3 regions of the Pseudomonas ekonensis genome follow, and region 3 is predicted to be linked to each of the others. Evidence: predicted binding sites of a transcription regulator. Region 3 holds the regulator's gene; each other region holds the start of a gene.
What was found. Region 3 encodes sigma-54, which starts transcription at its own class of promoters, with help from an activator protein. Its sites were predicted from a motif close to ANTGGCATNNANNTTGCTNT; they were not measured.
Positions count from the first base shown of each region.

Region 1 (4,606 bases), 890 kb from region 3:
CCGTCGCCGCCGAGCTGGATCTGAACGATCTGGAGGGGCGCACCGCCGATGCCGGCGTCAAGAGCCTCAAGGCTCAGCACAGCATCGAAATCCTCGGCATCACCCCAGTCTGAATCTTTCTGACAGCTGACCGCCAGGCCTTGGCAGCGGCTCTGTCATGGGGCTAATCTGCAAGCGAGATCAGCGAACGGATCGCTAAGGTCTGGTCTTGTCAGCTACATGCTTGTTTCCCGTGGGCAACCCGGTTGCCGCAACGCTTGAGTGCAGGGAATACGGAAAGTCTATCCATCTGTCAGAGGGGGACGTTTCATGAGCACAGCCTACCAAGAAGACATCAGCAGCAACGTGCTGCGCCGCATGAAAGAAGGCGGTTTCGATTTCTCCAGGATCCATCCCATCGAGTTCTACGCCATTTTCCCGAACGAGGAGCGGGCGCGCAGGGCGGCAGGTCATTTTCGCGGTGAATCCTTCAATGCCCAGGTCAGCGTGCGCGACGACGGCGCCTGGCACCTGGAACTGAGCAAGGTCATGCATGCGACCTACGGCGGCATCGGCGACTTCGAGCAGCGTTTCTCCGCTGTGGTGGAGCCGTTGGGCGGCGTCATCGAAGGCTGGGGCGTCAAGCACGAGGTGCGCAACCGGCGGCGCCTGCACTGATCTTTCGCGACAGCGTCGGGCAACGGCTGACCTTCGGGTCGGCCGTTGTCGTTTCCGAACCCCGGAAACGCCGTGGCAAAACCCTGAAACAAGAATCCGAGGCAAAAAAAAGCCACCGTCGAAGGTGGCTCAAAGGGAAGACCGGAAGGAGAGGGAACCGGTCAGGGTCACGGCTGGGCGGGCTGCGGTCGCGGCCATCGATCAGTTGGGCTGCACACTTCGCGGGGGACGTCGTGCAGCGGATGCGCGGATTATCCGCAGGCGCCGCCGGGCAGTGAAATCAACTCTGACTATGCTGGTGATAGGCGACGGCGTTGCGTCGCCATGGAGCGGGGGCGATCGGGTTGGGGCGTTTGCCGCACAGCAATGGTGCGGTGTTCGCGGCGCGATTATCCAACCGACTGAAATCAAAGCGTTTCTGCCGATGGCACGGGCCTTGCGAAGGTTCGGATGTCCGGAGTGACAAGGAGTACGGCATGAACCGCACCCGTTTTGACGAGATGTACGATGCCGGCGGCCAGATCCGCCCGCATTACCGGGAATTCGCCCGCTGGTTGGCCGAGACGCCCGACGAACTGCTGGCCCAGCGGCGACGCGAGGCCGATCTGCTGTTCCACCGTGCCGGCATCACCTTCACCCTCTACGGGGACGAGCAGGGCACCGAGCGCCTGATCCCCTTCGACACCATTCCGCGCAGCATCCCCGCCAGCGAATGGCGGACCGTCGAACGCGGCTGCATCCAGCGGGTCAAGGCGCTGAACCTGTTCCTCGCCGACCTCTACCATGGCCAGCGCATCATCAAGGCCGGGATCATTCCCGCCGAGCAGGTGCTGGCCAACGAGCAGTACCAGTTGGCGATGCAGGGGCTGGATCTGCACCGCGACATCTATTCGCACATCTCCGGCGTCGACCTGGTGCGCGACGGCGACGGCGCCTACTACGTGCTGGAGGACAACCTGCGCACCCCCAGCGGCGTGAGCTACATGCTCGAAGACCGCAAGATGATGATGCGCCTGTTCCCCGAACTGTTCGCCGCCCAGCGCATCGCCCCCATCGACCACTACCCGAACCTGCTGCTCGACACGCTCAAGAGCTCCAGCCCCCTGGACGACCCGAGCGTAGTGGTGCTGACGCCGGGGCGGTTCAACAGCGCGTTTTTCGAGCATGCGTTCCTCGCCCGGGAAATGGGCGTCGAGCTGGTGGAGGGCGCGGACCTTTTCGTGCGCGACGACAAGGTCTACATGCGCACCACCGACGGCCCGAAGGCCGTGGACGTGATCTACCGCCGTCTCGACGACGCCTTCCTCGACCCGTTGGCGTTCCGCCCGGATTCGATGCTGGGCGTGCCGGGGCTGCTGTCGTCCTACCGCTCCGGCAACGTGGTGCTGGCCAACGCGATCGGCACCGGCGTGGCCGACGACAAGTCGGTATATCCGTACGTCACCGAAATGATCCGCTTCTACCTCGACGAGGAGCCGATCCTCAAGAACGTACCGACATGGCAATGCCGCAATCCGTCGGAACTGTCCCACGTGTTGGCCCATCTTCCGGATCTGGTGGTCAAGGAGACCCAGGGCTCCGGCGGCTACGGCATGCTGGTGGGGCCGGCGGCGACGGGGGCGGAGATCGACGCGTTCCGCGAGCGGATCAAGGCCAGGCCCCACGCGTACATCGCGCAGCCGACGCTGTCGTTGTCGACCTGTCCGACCTTTGTCGAGAACGGCATCGCGCCGCGCCACATCGACCTGCGTCCGTTCGTGCTGTCCGGCCGCGAAACCCGGGTGGTGCCCGGCGGCCTGACCCGTGTCGCCCTGCGTGAAGGCTCTCTGGTGGTGAATTCCTCCCAGGGCGGCGGCACCAAGGACACCTGGGTGGTCGAGGATTGAAGGAAGCCTGCCATGTTAAGTAGAACTGCCTCGGATCTGTACTGGATGTCGCGTTACCTGGAGCGGGCGGAAAACCTCGCGCGGATGCTCGACGTCAGCTATTCGCTGTCGCTGATGCCGCAGGGCGGCCGCGGCGACGGCCTGCACGAACTCGCCATGCCGCTGATGATCACCGGCACCCTGGACGACTACCTGGAACGCCACGGCGAGCTGCACGCCGAACGGCTGCTGCACTTCTTCGCCCTCGATGCGGCCAACCCGGCCAGCATCTACAGTTGCCTCGGCGCGGCCCGGGCCAGCGCCCATGCGGTGCGCGGGCGGATCACCGCCGACATGTGGGAGAACATCAACGCCACCTGGCTTGAGATCCGCGGGATCGCCGACCAGGGCCTGAGCCGCTACGGCATGAGCCGCTTCTGCGAATGGATCAAGGAGCGCTCGCACCTGTTCCGCGGCGCGTCCTACGGCACCATCATGCGCAACGACGCGTTCCGCTTCATCCGCCTGGGCACCTTCATCGAACGGGCGGACAACACCCTGCGCCTGCTCGACGCCCGCTACGAGATGGCCGGCGACCAAGCCGAAGCGGTCAGCGACGGCACCGCGCACGCCTATTACCAGTGGAGCGCGCTGCTGCGGGCCCTGTCGTCGTTCGAGGCCTACACCGAGATCTACCGCGATGCGCCCGGCGCCCGGCATGTCGCCGAGTTGTTGCTGTTGCGCGCCGACGTGCCGCGTTCGCTGCGGGCCTGCACCGAGGAAATCGACCAGATCCTCGCCCAGTTGCCGGGGGCCAACGGCCGGCCCGCGCAACGGCTGGCGGCGGAAATGGACGCGCGCCTGCGCTACACCGGCATCCACGAAATCCTCGAAGAGGGCCTGCACGCCTGGCTCACCGAATTCATCCCGCTGGTGCGCCAGCTGGGCAACGCCATTCACAGTTCCTACCTGGAGGCCGCATGAGACTTTCCGTCAGCCACGAGACCACCTATCACTACGAAGATCAGGTGCGGGCGAGCATCCAGTACCTGCGCCTGACCCCGCACGACAGCGAACGCCAGCAGGTGCTGAATTGGCAACTGAACCTGCCGCGCCCGGTGCGCGCGCAGCTCGACCCGTTCGGCAACATCCTGCATGTGCTGACCCTCGACGAACCCCACGAAGCGATCGTCATCGGCGCCCGGGGGGTGGTCGACATCGACGAACGGCGCGAGGCGGAACACGAGAGCCAGTCGGCGTTGCCGTTCCTGCGCTTCACCCGCCTCACCGAGGCCGACGAAGCGTTGCGCGCATTCGCCGGGCAGGCCTGCAAGCAGCGCCGTGACCGCACCGCGCTGATCGACCTGATGCACGGCCTGAACCGGCACATGGCCTACCTGCCGGGCTCGACCGAAGTCGATACCTGCGCCGCGGAGGCGTTCGCGGCACGGACCGGTGTCTGCCAGGACCATACCCATGCGTTTCTCGCCTGCGCGCGCAGCCTGGGGGTGCCTGCGCGTTATGTGTCGGGTTACCTGTACAGCGAGGACTGCGAGCACCTGGCCAGCCACGCCTGGGCCGAGGCCTGGCTGGACGACGCCTGGTACAGCTTCGACGTGACCAACCGGCTGGCCCGTCCGGAGCGGCACCTCAAGCTCGCGGTGGGCCTGGACTACCTCGACGCCTGCCCGGTGCGCGGCATGCGCCGGGGCGGCGGGTACGAACAGATGCACGCCAAGGTGGTGGTGTCGCCGACGCCGGTGATTTCCGTCCAGCAACAGTGATGAGGGCCCCTGTAGGAGCGAGTCTGCTCGCGAAGGCGGATCGGCCACCTTTGCAGTGGCTGACGGATCGCTTCGCGAGCAGGCTCGCTCCTACAGGGATGGTGTGGGGTCAGGGCTTAACCTTGCGTCCGGCCATGTGCTTGAGGTAGCCCACCAGGTTCTGCAGCTCCGCGTCCGGCAGCACCTGGGCGGAGAAGCCCGGCATCTTCGCCTGCGGCCACTGGCGCAGGCTCTGCGGGTCGCGGATGTAGCGTTTGAGGAAGTCCGCACCGAAGTACTCGGTCGGGTTGTACGGAATGT
Region 1 is NZ_JAHSTS010000002.1:681,584-686,189, reverse strand. Features, by position in the region: gene KVG96_RS16035 (hypothetical protein) at 1-113, shown strand, start outside; gene KVG96_RS16030 (ribonuclease E inhibitor RraB) at 310-657, shown strand; gene KVG96_RS16025 (circularly permuted type 2 ATP-grasp protein) at 1,134-2,543, shown strand; gene KVG96_RS16020 (alpha-E domain-containing protein) at 2,556-3,506, shown strand; gene KVG96_RS16015 (transglutaminase family protein) at 3,503-4,306, shown strand; gene KVG96_RS16010 (c-type cytochrome) at 4,416-4,606, opposite strand, start outside.
Region 1: KVG96_RS16025 (circularly permuted type 2 ATP-grasp protein) is a predicted target of sigma-54. The motif match lies at 1,081-1,100, and genes of this name have one in related genera.

Region 2 (4,606 bases), 990 kb from region 3:
GTTAGAACTGACTCCAGGTTGACGTCGCAACGGCGTCAACACCTTGGCTCGCCACGCCGGCAGCGAGCCGCCAACGGCAGAGTTTTTCTGCCTGACCCCGTTGGGGGTCGACGCGACACAAACAGTCAACAAGTGAGGGAAACACCCTATGAGAAGACTTAAGCGTGATCCGTTGGAAAGAGCATTTTTGCGCGGATATCAATATGGCGTTGGTGGCAAATCCCGTGAGCTTTGCCCATTTACTCTACCGTCGGTGCGCCAAGCCTGGATCAACGGCTGGCGGGAAGGACGCGGCGACAACTGGGACGGTATGACCGGCACTGCGGGAATCCACAGACTCAACGAACTTCACGCCGTCGGCTGACACAGGGCACTTATTCCGACACGACAATCTGAATTCGCAACGATTTAACCACGCACGTCCTTCCCGGACGGCGGGCTACGGCCCAGGGGCTCCTTCGAGGAGCCCTTTTTTATGCCTGACCGTATCCCGGCAGCGCTCCCGCCGACGTTATCGCCAGCAGGCTGGCTCCTACAGAGCCCGGCGGTCGCCACAAATCCCTGTGGGAGCCAGCCTGCTGGCGATGGCGTCATAGGCTTCAGCGCAGGGCGGCGATCGCGTCCACGGATTCGCGGATCAGCGCCGGGCCCTTGTAGATGAAGCCGGAATAGATCTGCACCAGACTCGCACCTGCGGTGATCTTCTCGGCCGCGTGCTTGCCTTCGGTGATGCCGCCGGCCGCGATGATCGGCAGACGCCCGCCCAGTTCGGCGGCCAGCACTTTCACGGTGTGGGTGCTCTTGTCGCGGACCGGCGCGCCGGACAGGCCGCCCGCCTCGTCGCCGTGCTCCATGCCTTCAACGCCTGCGCGGCCCAGGGTGGTGTTGGTGGCGATCACCGCGTCCATCCCGGTCTCGATCAGCGCCTGCGCCACCTGGGCGGTTTCCTCATCGGTCATGTCCGGCGCGATCTTGATCGCCAGCGGCACGTGCTTGCCATGCTGCAGGGCCAGTTCGGCGCGGCGCGCCGCCAGATCCGCCAGCAGTTGCTTGAGCGAATCGCCGAACTGCAGGCTGCGCAGGCCCGGGGTGTTCGGCGAGCTGACGTTGACCGTGACGTAACTGGCGTGGGCGTAGACCTTGTCCAGGCAGATCAGGTAGTCGTCCACCGCGCGCTCGACCGGGGTGTCGAAGTTCTTGCCGATGTTGATCCCCAGCACGCCCTTGTACTTGGCCGCCGCGACCCGCGCCAGCAGGTTGTCCACGCCGAGGTTGTTGAAGCCCATGCGGTTGATGATCGCCTCGGCCTCCGGCAGGCGGAACAGCCGCGGCTTGGGGTTGCCCGGCTGCGCGCGCGGGGTGACGGTGCCGATCTCGACGAAGCCGAAGCCCAACTGCGAGAAGCCGTCGATGGCCGCGCCGTTCTTGTCCAGGCCGGCCGCCAGGCCCACCGGGTTCGGGAAATCGAGGCCCATTACGGTCACCGGCACCTGCGCCGGCGCCTTGCACAGCAAGCCGTTGAGGCCCAAACGCCCGCCCGCGCCGATCAGGTCCAACGACAGATCGTGGGAGGTTTCCGGGGAAAGTTTGAACAACAGCTGACGGGCCAGGGTGTACATGGTCGGCGATGACTCGGGCGGCGAAAAGAGGCGGCGATTATAGCCGGGCATCACCCTGGCGCGCGAGGCGCACGCGCAAATCGGCCCGCGCTGGCATATGCCTTGCACCCGCCGTTCCATCAGCCCGCGAGCCAACGGCGGCCGGCGGGCACAGACAAGGGCGTCGTCACCCGGCATTGCGCGGACAAGGCCGGGTGACGGCGTTTTTTTGAGGCCGCTTTGGCAGGTGCTTGCGATGAATGAACCCTCCGCCGGGCCCTTGGCCTGGGTCAACGGCAGCGACGCTCCGGAAAAGAATACGATCGACCTCGGCTTCATGGCCCTGAGCGACTGTGCCTCGGTGGTGGTCGCCGCCACCCAGGGCTTCGCCCAGCCCTATGGCCTGACCCTGAACCTCAAGCGCCAGAGCTCCTGGGCCAACCTGCGCGACAGGCTGGTCAGCGGCGAACTGGACGCCGCCCACAGCCTGTACGGCCTGGTCTACGCCGTGCACCTGGGCATCGGCGGCGTGGCGCCCACCGACATGGCGGTGCTGATGGGCCTGAACCAGAACGGCCAGAGCCTGAACCTGTCCCATGGCCTGCAACGGCTGGGGGTGACCGCTCCTGAAGCGCTGACGGCCCATGTGCACCAATCCCGGGCAAAACTCACCTTCGCCCAGACCTTCCCCACCGGTACCCACGCCCTGTGGCTCTATTACTGGCTGGCGAGCCAGGGCATCCACCCGCTGCGGGACGTCGACAGCGTGGTGGTGCCGCCGCCGCAGATGGTCGCTCACCTGCAGGCCGGGCGCATCGACGGCTTCTGTGCCGGCGAGCCCTGGGCCGCCGCAGCCGTGCAGCAGGACCTCGGCTTCACGATGGCGACCACCCAGGCCTTGTGGCCCGATCACCCGGAAAAGGTGCTGAGCTGCACCCGCGCGTTCGTCGAGCAATACCCCAACACCGCCCGGGCCCTGGTGATGGCGGTGCTGGAAGCCAGCCGCTTCATCGAGGCCAGCACGGAAAACCGGCGCAGCACCGCGCAACTGCTGAGCGCGCCGCCCTACCTGGACGCGCCGGCCTCGTGCATCGAGCCGCGCTTTCTCGGCGACTACGCCGACGGCCTCGGCCACCGCTGGCAGGATCGGCATGCCTTGAGCTTCCACCGCGACGGCGCCGTCAACCTGCCCTACCTTTCCGACGGTATGTGGTTCATGACCCAGTTCCGCCGCTGGGGCCTGCTGCGCGACGACCCGGACTACCTCGGCGTCGCCCGCCAGGTGCAGCAACTGGCGCTGTACCGCGACGCCGCCGCGGCCGTGGGCGTGCCGGCAGCCTTCGCCGACATGCGCAGCAGCCAGCTGATCGACGGCAAGGTCTGGGACGGCAGCGACCCCGCCGCCTACGCCCGCGGCTTCCGGCTACACGCCATGAACGACAGCGCGCCGCCGCTGGCCCGCCGCTGACAGGAGACCGCGAACATGCTGCGCATTCTGCTGATCGACGACACCGCCAAGAAAGTCGGGCGCCTGAAGGCTGCGCTGACCGAGGCCGGCTTCGATGTCATCGACGAGTCCGGCCTGACCATCGACCTGCCCGGGCGCGTCGAAACGGTGCACCCCGACGTGATCCTGATCGATACCGAGTCACCGGGCCGCGATGTGATGGAACAAGTGGTGCTGGTCACCCGCGACCGGCCCCGGCCGATCGTGCTGTTCACCGACGAGCACGACCCCGGGGTGATGCGCCAGGCGATCAAGTCCGGGGTCAGTGCCTACATCGTCGAAGGCATTCACGCACAGCGCCTGCAGCCGATTCTCGACGTGGCCATGGCCCGCTTCGAAAGCGACCAGGCCCTGCGCGCCCAACTGCTGGCCCGCGACCAGCAGTTGGCCGAACGCAAGCGCATCGAGCTGGCCAAGGGGCTGCTGATGAAGATGAAGGACTGCAACGAGGAAGACGCCTACACCCTGATGCGCCGCCAGGCCATGAGCCGCCAGCAGAAACTGATCCAGGTGGCGGAGCAGATCATTGCCATGAGCGAGCTGCTGGGCTGAAACCACCCTTGTTGTCACCTGTGGCGAGGGAGCTTGCTCCCGCCGGGTTGCGCGGCGACCCCGGTTTTCATGGGCGATCCGCACCCAAGCGGGCGCAAGCGCCCTCACCGCAACAGCGGTTGGCACAGATCTGGCTAAGCACTCCACACAGGTAACCAACGGCGGTTGCCCCACCCTACGACAAAGACGTCGCTCATCCGCCTCGCCCCTGCGGCGATCCGGATAGCGGCGTCTTTGCGTTTTGGCCCCACAGACCGGGGCCGGTGGTGCGGCCGTGGCGGCGCGCCACCGGCTGGCATGACCCCTTCTCGGGACAACGGCTCCCGAGCCACTCACAGCTGAGGTGCGCGATGAATTCAAGCTTCTGGAAATCCGGCCATACCCCGACCCTGTTCGCGGCCTTCCTGTATTTCGACCTGAGCTTCATGGTCTGGTACCTGCTCGGCCCGCTGGCGGTGCAGATCGCCGCCGACCTGCACCTGACCACCCAGCAGCGCGGCCTCATGGTGGCGACGCCGATCCTGGCCGGCGCCGTGCTGCGCTTTCTGATGGGCATGCTCGCCGACCGGTTGTCGCCCAAGACTGCCGGGCTGATCGGTCAGGCGATCGTGATCGGCGCGCTGTTCGGCGCCTGGAAACTGGGCATCCACAGCTATGAACAAGCGCTGCTGCTGGGCCTGTTCCTCGGCATGGCCGGCGCCTCCTTCGCCGTGGCCCTGCCGCTGGCCTCGCAGTGGTATCCGCCGCAGCACCAAGGCAAGGCGATGGGCATCGCCGGGGCCGGCAACTCCGGCACGGTGTTCGCCGCGCTGATCGCCCCGGTGCTGGCCGCCTCGTTCGGCTGGAACAACGTGTTCGGCTTCGCCCTGATCCCGCTGCTGCTGACGCTCGCGGTGTTCGCCTGGCTGGCGAAGAACGCGCCGGAACGCCCGAAAGCCAAGGCCATGGC
Region 2 is NZ_JAHSTS010000002.1:584,349-588,954, forward strand. Features, by position in the region: gene rmf (ribosome modulation factor) at 149-364, shown strand; gene KVG96_RS15530 (quinone-dependent dihydroorotate dehydrogenase) at 600-1,619, opposite strand; gene KVG96_RS15535 (CmpA/NrtA family ABC transporter substrate-binding protein) at 1,855-3,066, shown strand; gene KVG96_RS15540 (ANTAR domain-containing response regulator) at 3,082-3,657, shown strand; gene KVG96_RS15545 (nitrate/nitrite transporter) at 4,008-4,606, shown strand, end outside.
Region 2: KVG96_RS15535 (CmpA/NrtA family ABC transporter substrate-binding protein) is a predicted target of sigma-54. The motif match lies at 1,709-1,728, and genes of this name have one in related genera.

Region 3 (4,606 bases):
CATGATGCTCTTGCCGTCCACCGTGGTCTCCGGCGTGCGGCCGACCCTGATCGTGCAATCCGGGAACTGGCCGGCGACACCGACGAACTTGGCCGATGCCCGGGCATGCAGACCCAGTTTGTTGATGATTTCGATTTCCAGAGCAGGCATCGCGGTGTGGATCCTTTAGGTGAGGTCGCGGTGGCGGACCTGGACGTTCTTCAGGGTTTTCTGCAACGCCTGGCCCAGGCGCTCGGTCAGGTAGACGGAGCGGTGGTGCCCGCCGGTGCAGCCGATGGCAATGGTGACGTAGGCGCGGTTGCTGGCGGCGAAGCGCGGCAGCCACTTGAGCAGGTAGGCGTAGATGTCCTGGAACATCTCCTCGACCTCCGGCTGCGCCGCGAGGTATTCGGCCACCGGCTCGTCCAGGCCGGACTGTGCGCGTAGTTCAGGTTTCCAGTACGGATTGGGCAGGCAGCGTACATCGAACACCAGGTCGGCATCCACCGGCATGCCGCGTTTGAAACCGAACGACTCCACCAGGAACGCCGTACCGGGTTCCGGCTGGTTCAGCAGGCGCAGCTTGATGGTGTCACGCAATTGGTACAGGTTCAGGCTGGTGGTGTTGACCTTCAGGTCCGCCAGGTCGGCGATGGGGCCGAGCAGGGCCGTTTCGTCCTCGATGGCTTCGGCCAGCGAACGGTTGGCGCTGCTCAGCGGGTGGCGCCGGCGGGTTTCCGAGAAGCGCTTGAGCAGGGTTTCCTCGTCGGCGTCCAGGTAGAGGACGTCGCACTGGATATGCCGGCTGCGGACCTCTTCGAGCAATTCGGGAAAACGCGACAGGTGGCTCGGCAGGTTGCGCGCATCGATCGAGACGGCCACCAGCGGTTGCGACAGTTCGGTGTGGATCAGCGCACGCTCGGCCAGATCCGGCAGCAGGCCGGCCGGCAGGTTGTCGATGCAGTAGTAGCCGTTGTCCTCCAGGACATCCAGTGCGGTGCTTTTACCCGAGCCGGAACGGCCACTGACGATGATCAGACGCATGTTTACTGCCCGTTCTGCTCGTCCAGGACAACCTGATACAAGTCTTGGTTGCTGGCGGCGCGACGCAGTTTTTCGCGTACTTCCTTGCGGTCGAGCATGCTGGCGATCTGGCGCAGCAGCTCCAGGTGCGCATCGGTGGCGGCTTCCGGGACCAGCAGGACGAACAGCAGGTCGACCGGGGCGCCGTCGATGGCGTCGAAATCGATGGGGGCTTCAAGGTGCATCAGCGCACTGATGGGCGACTCGCAACCCTTGAGGCGGCAGTGCGGAATGGCGATGCCGTTGCCGAAGCCGGTGGAGCCGAGCTTCTCACGGGCGACCAGTGCCTCGAAGACATCTTGCATCTCCAGATCCGGCACTTCCCGGGCGATCAGGTTGGCAATTTGTTCGAGGGCTTTCTTTTTGCTGCCGCCCGGCACGTTCACGAGGGAACGGCCGGGGGTCAGGATACTTTCAAGTCGGATCATGGAGTGGGGGGTTATCGACCGGTAGCGCCCTGAAGGACTTTCTGGGTCTTTTCCTTATGCGTTTTGAGTTGGCGATCCAGTTTGTCGGTCAGGAGGTCAATGGCTGCGTACATGTCGTCATGTTCGGCATTGGCCACCACTTCCTTACCCGGCACATGCAGCGTGGCTTCGATTTTCTGTTTGAGCTTCTCGACGGTCATGATCACCTGAACGTTGGTGATCTTGTCGAAATGTCCCTCGATCTTCTTGAGCTTGGACTCGACGTACTCGCGCAGAGGGGCGGTCACTTCCAGTTGGTGTCCACTGATGTTGACTTGCATACAGCTTCTCCTTCGTTGCCAGTGCATAAAGCGGCAGGCGGGATAGCCTGCCACTGGAACGCTGTAACGTGGCTTACATCAACCGCTTGCGTTCGCTCGAAGGCGCGATCCCGAGGGATTCGCGGTACTTGGCGACGGTGCGGCGAGCCACCTGAATGCCTTGTGCCTCCAGTAAACCAGCGATCTTGCTGTCGCTCAACGGCTTTTTCTGATTTTCCGCGGCAACCAGTTTCTTGATGATCGCGCGGATCGCCGTGGACGAGCATTCGCCGCCTTCGGAGGTGCTGACGTGGCTGGAGAAAAAGTATTTCAGCTCATAAATGCCCCGGGGGGTATGCATGAACTTTTGCGTGGTCACCCGGGAAATCGTCGACTCGTGCATGCCCACCGCTTCGGCGATGTCATGCAGCACCAGGGGTTTCATGGCTTCGTCGCCGTACTCCAGGAAACCGCGCTGATGCTCGACGATCTGGGTCGCCACTTTCATCAGGGTCTCGTTGCGGCTCTGCAGGCTCTTGATGAACCAGCGCGCCTCTTGCAGCTGGTTGCGCATGAAGGTGTTGTCGGCGCTGGTGTCGGCGCGGCGCACGAACCCGGCGTACTGGGCGTTGACCCGCAGGCGCGGCACGGATTCCTGGTTCAGCTCGACCAGCCAGCGTTCGTTGTCCTTGCGCACGATGACGTCCGGCACCACGTACTCGGCCTCGGACGATTCGATCTGCGAGCCCGGGCGCGGGTTGAGGCTCTGCACCAGCTCGATGACCTGGCGCAGTTCGTCTTCCTTGAGTTTCATGCGCCGCATCAGCTGGCTGTAGTCGCGGCTGCCGAGCAGGTCGATGAAGTCGGTGACCAGGCGTTTGGCCTCCGTCAGCCACGGGGTCTTGGCCGGCAGCTGGCGCAATTGCAGCAGCAGGCATTCGCCGAGGTTGCGGGCGCCGATGCCCGCCGGCTCGAACTGCTGGATGCGGTGCAGGACGGCTTCGATCTCGTCGAGCTCGATGTCCAGCTCCGGATCGAACGCGTCGAGGATTTCTTCGAGGGATTCGTCGAGGTAGCCCTGATTGTTGATGCAGTCGATCAGGGTGACGGCGATCAGGCGGTCGGTGTCCGACATCGGCGCCAGGTTGAGTTGCCACAGCAGGTGGCTTTGCAGGCTCTCGCCGGCGGAGGTGCGGGTGGTGAAGTCCCACTCGTCGTCATCGTTGCCGGGCAGGCTGCTGGCGCTGGTCTGGTAGACGTCTTCCCAGGCGGTGTCGACCGGCAGTTCGTTGGGGATGCGCTCGCTCCATTCGCCGTCCTCGAGGCTGTCCACCGTCGGCGCCGTCTCTTGGTAGGCCGGTTCCTGGATCTCGGTGTTGGGCTTCTGTTCGGCGTTGTCGGCCATGGGGTCGGAATTGTCGAAGTCGTCGCCGTCTTCCTGGCGCTCGAGCATCGGGTTGGATTCCAGGACCTCCTGGATCTCCTGCTGCAGGTCCAGGGTCGACAATTGGAGCAGGCGGATGGCCTGTTGCAGCTGCGGCGTCATCGTCAGCTGCTGGCCCATTCTCAAGACTAGCGATGGTTTCATGGCAGGGGCTTAACACCTTATTTGCCGGCGCACATGCGCCATCCACTACAGGGCGCCGAGGCGCCAAACTTAAGCAAATTATATGCCTGAAACTGAAGTGTTTGCCTAGAGCGCTGTAACAATTAAAGCGCATAAAACCGCGCTCGAATCGATGCAGCGCAGGGGCGGCAGGGCGGCCACCTCAGCGCTTACAGGCGGAACTCGTGGCCCAGGTACACTTCCTTCACCAGGTCGTTGGCGAGGATGGTGTCCGAGTCGCCTTCGGCGATCAGCTGGCCGTCGTTGACGATGTAGGCCGTTTCGCAGATGTCCAGGGTCTCGCGCACGTTGTGGTCGGTGATCAGCACGCCGATGCCCTTCGCCTTGAGGTGGTGGATGATCTGCTTGATGTCGCCCACCGAGATCGGGTCCACACCGGCGAACGGTTCGTCGAGGAGGATGAATTTCGGTGCGGTGGCCAGGGCCCGGGCGATTTCCACGCGACGGCGTTCGCCGCCGGACAGGCTCATGCCGAGGTTGTCGCGGATGTGGCTGATGTGGAATTCCTGCAGCAGGCTTTCGAGTTCCTTGCGCCGGCCGGCCTTGTCGAGCTCCTTGCGGGTCTCGAGGATGGCCATGATGTTGTCGGCCACCGACAGTTTGCGGAAGATCGACGCTTCCTGCGGGAGATAGCCGATGCCGGCCTTGGCGCGGCCGTGCATCGGCTGGTGGCTGACGTCCAGGTCGTCGATCAGGACGCGGCCCTGGTCGGCCTGCACCAGGCCGACGATCATGTAGAAGCAGGTGGTCTTGCCGGCGCCGTTGGGGCCGAGCAGGCCCACGATCTGACCGCTGTCGATGGACAGGCTGACGTCGCGCACGACCTGGCGGCTCTTGTAGCTCTTGGCCAGATGCTGGGCTTTCAGGGTTGCCATTACTGGGCCTTCTGTCCGTCGGTTTTCTGTTTCGGCTGGATCACCATGTCGATCCGCGGACGCGACTCGGTCACCTTGTTGCCGGTGGCGCGACCGGCGCTGGCCAGCTTCTTCACCGTGTCGTAGACGATCTTCTCGCCCTGGGTGGTGTTGCCGTCCTTGTCGATGACCTTGGCGCGGTCGATCAGCACGACGCGGTTCTGCTGCGCGTGGTACTGGATGGTCACGCCGTAGCCCTGGACGGGCTTGGTGTCGCCCTGGGTCTGCAACTGCTCGAAGTAGGCCAGGTTGCCCACCGAGGTCACGACGTCGATG
Region 3 is NZ_JAHSTS010000002.1:1,570,102-1,574,707, reverse strand. Features, by position in the region: gene KVG96_RS20305 (HPr family phosphocarrier protein) at 1-150, opposite strand, end outside; gene rapZ (RNase adapter RapZ) at 166-1,023, opposite strand; gene ptsN (PTS IIA-like nitrogen regulatory protein PtsN) at 1,026-1,490, opposite strand; gene hpf (ribosome hibernation-promoting factor, HPF/YfiA family) at 1,502-1,810, opposite strand; gene KVG96_RS20285 (RNA polymerase factor sigma-54) at 1,884-3,377, opposite strand; gene lptB (LPS export ABC transporter ATP-binding protein) at 3,566-4,291, opposite strand; gene lptA (lipopolysaccharide transport periplasmic protein LptA) at 4,291-4,606, opposite strand, start outside.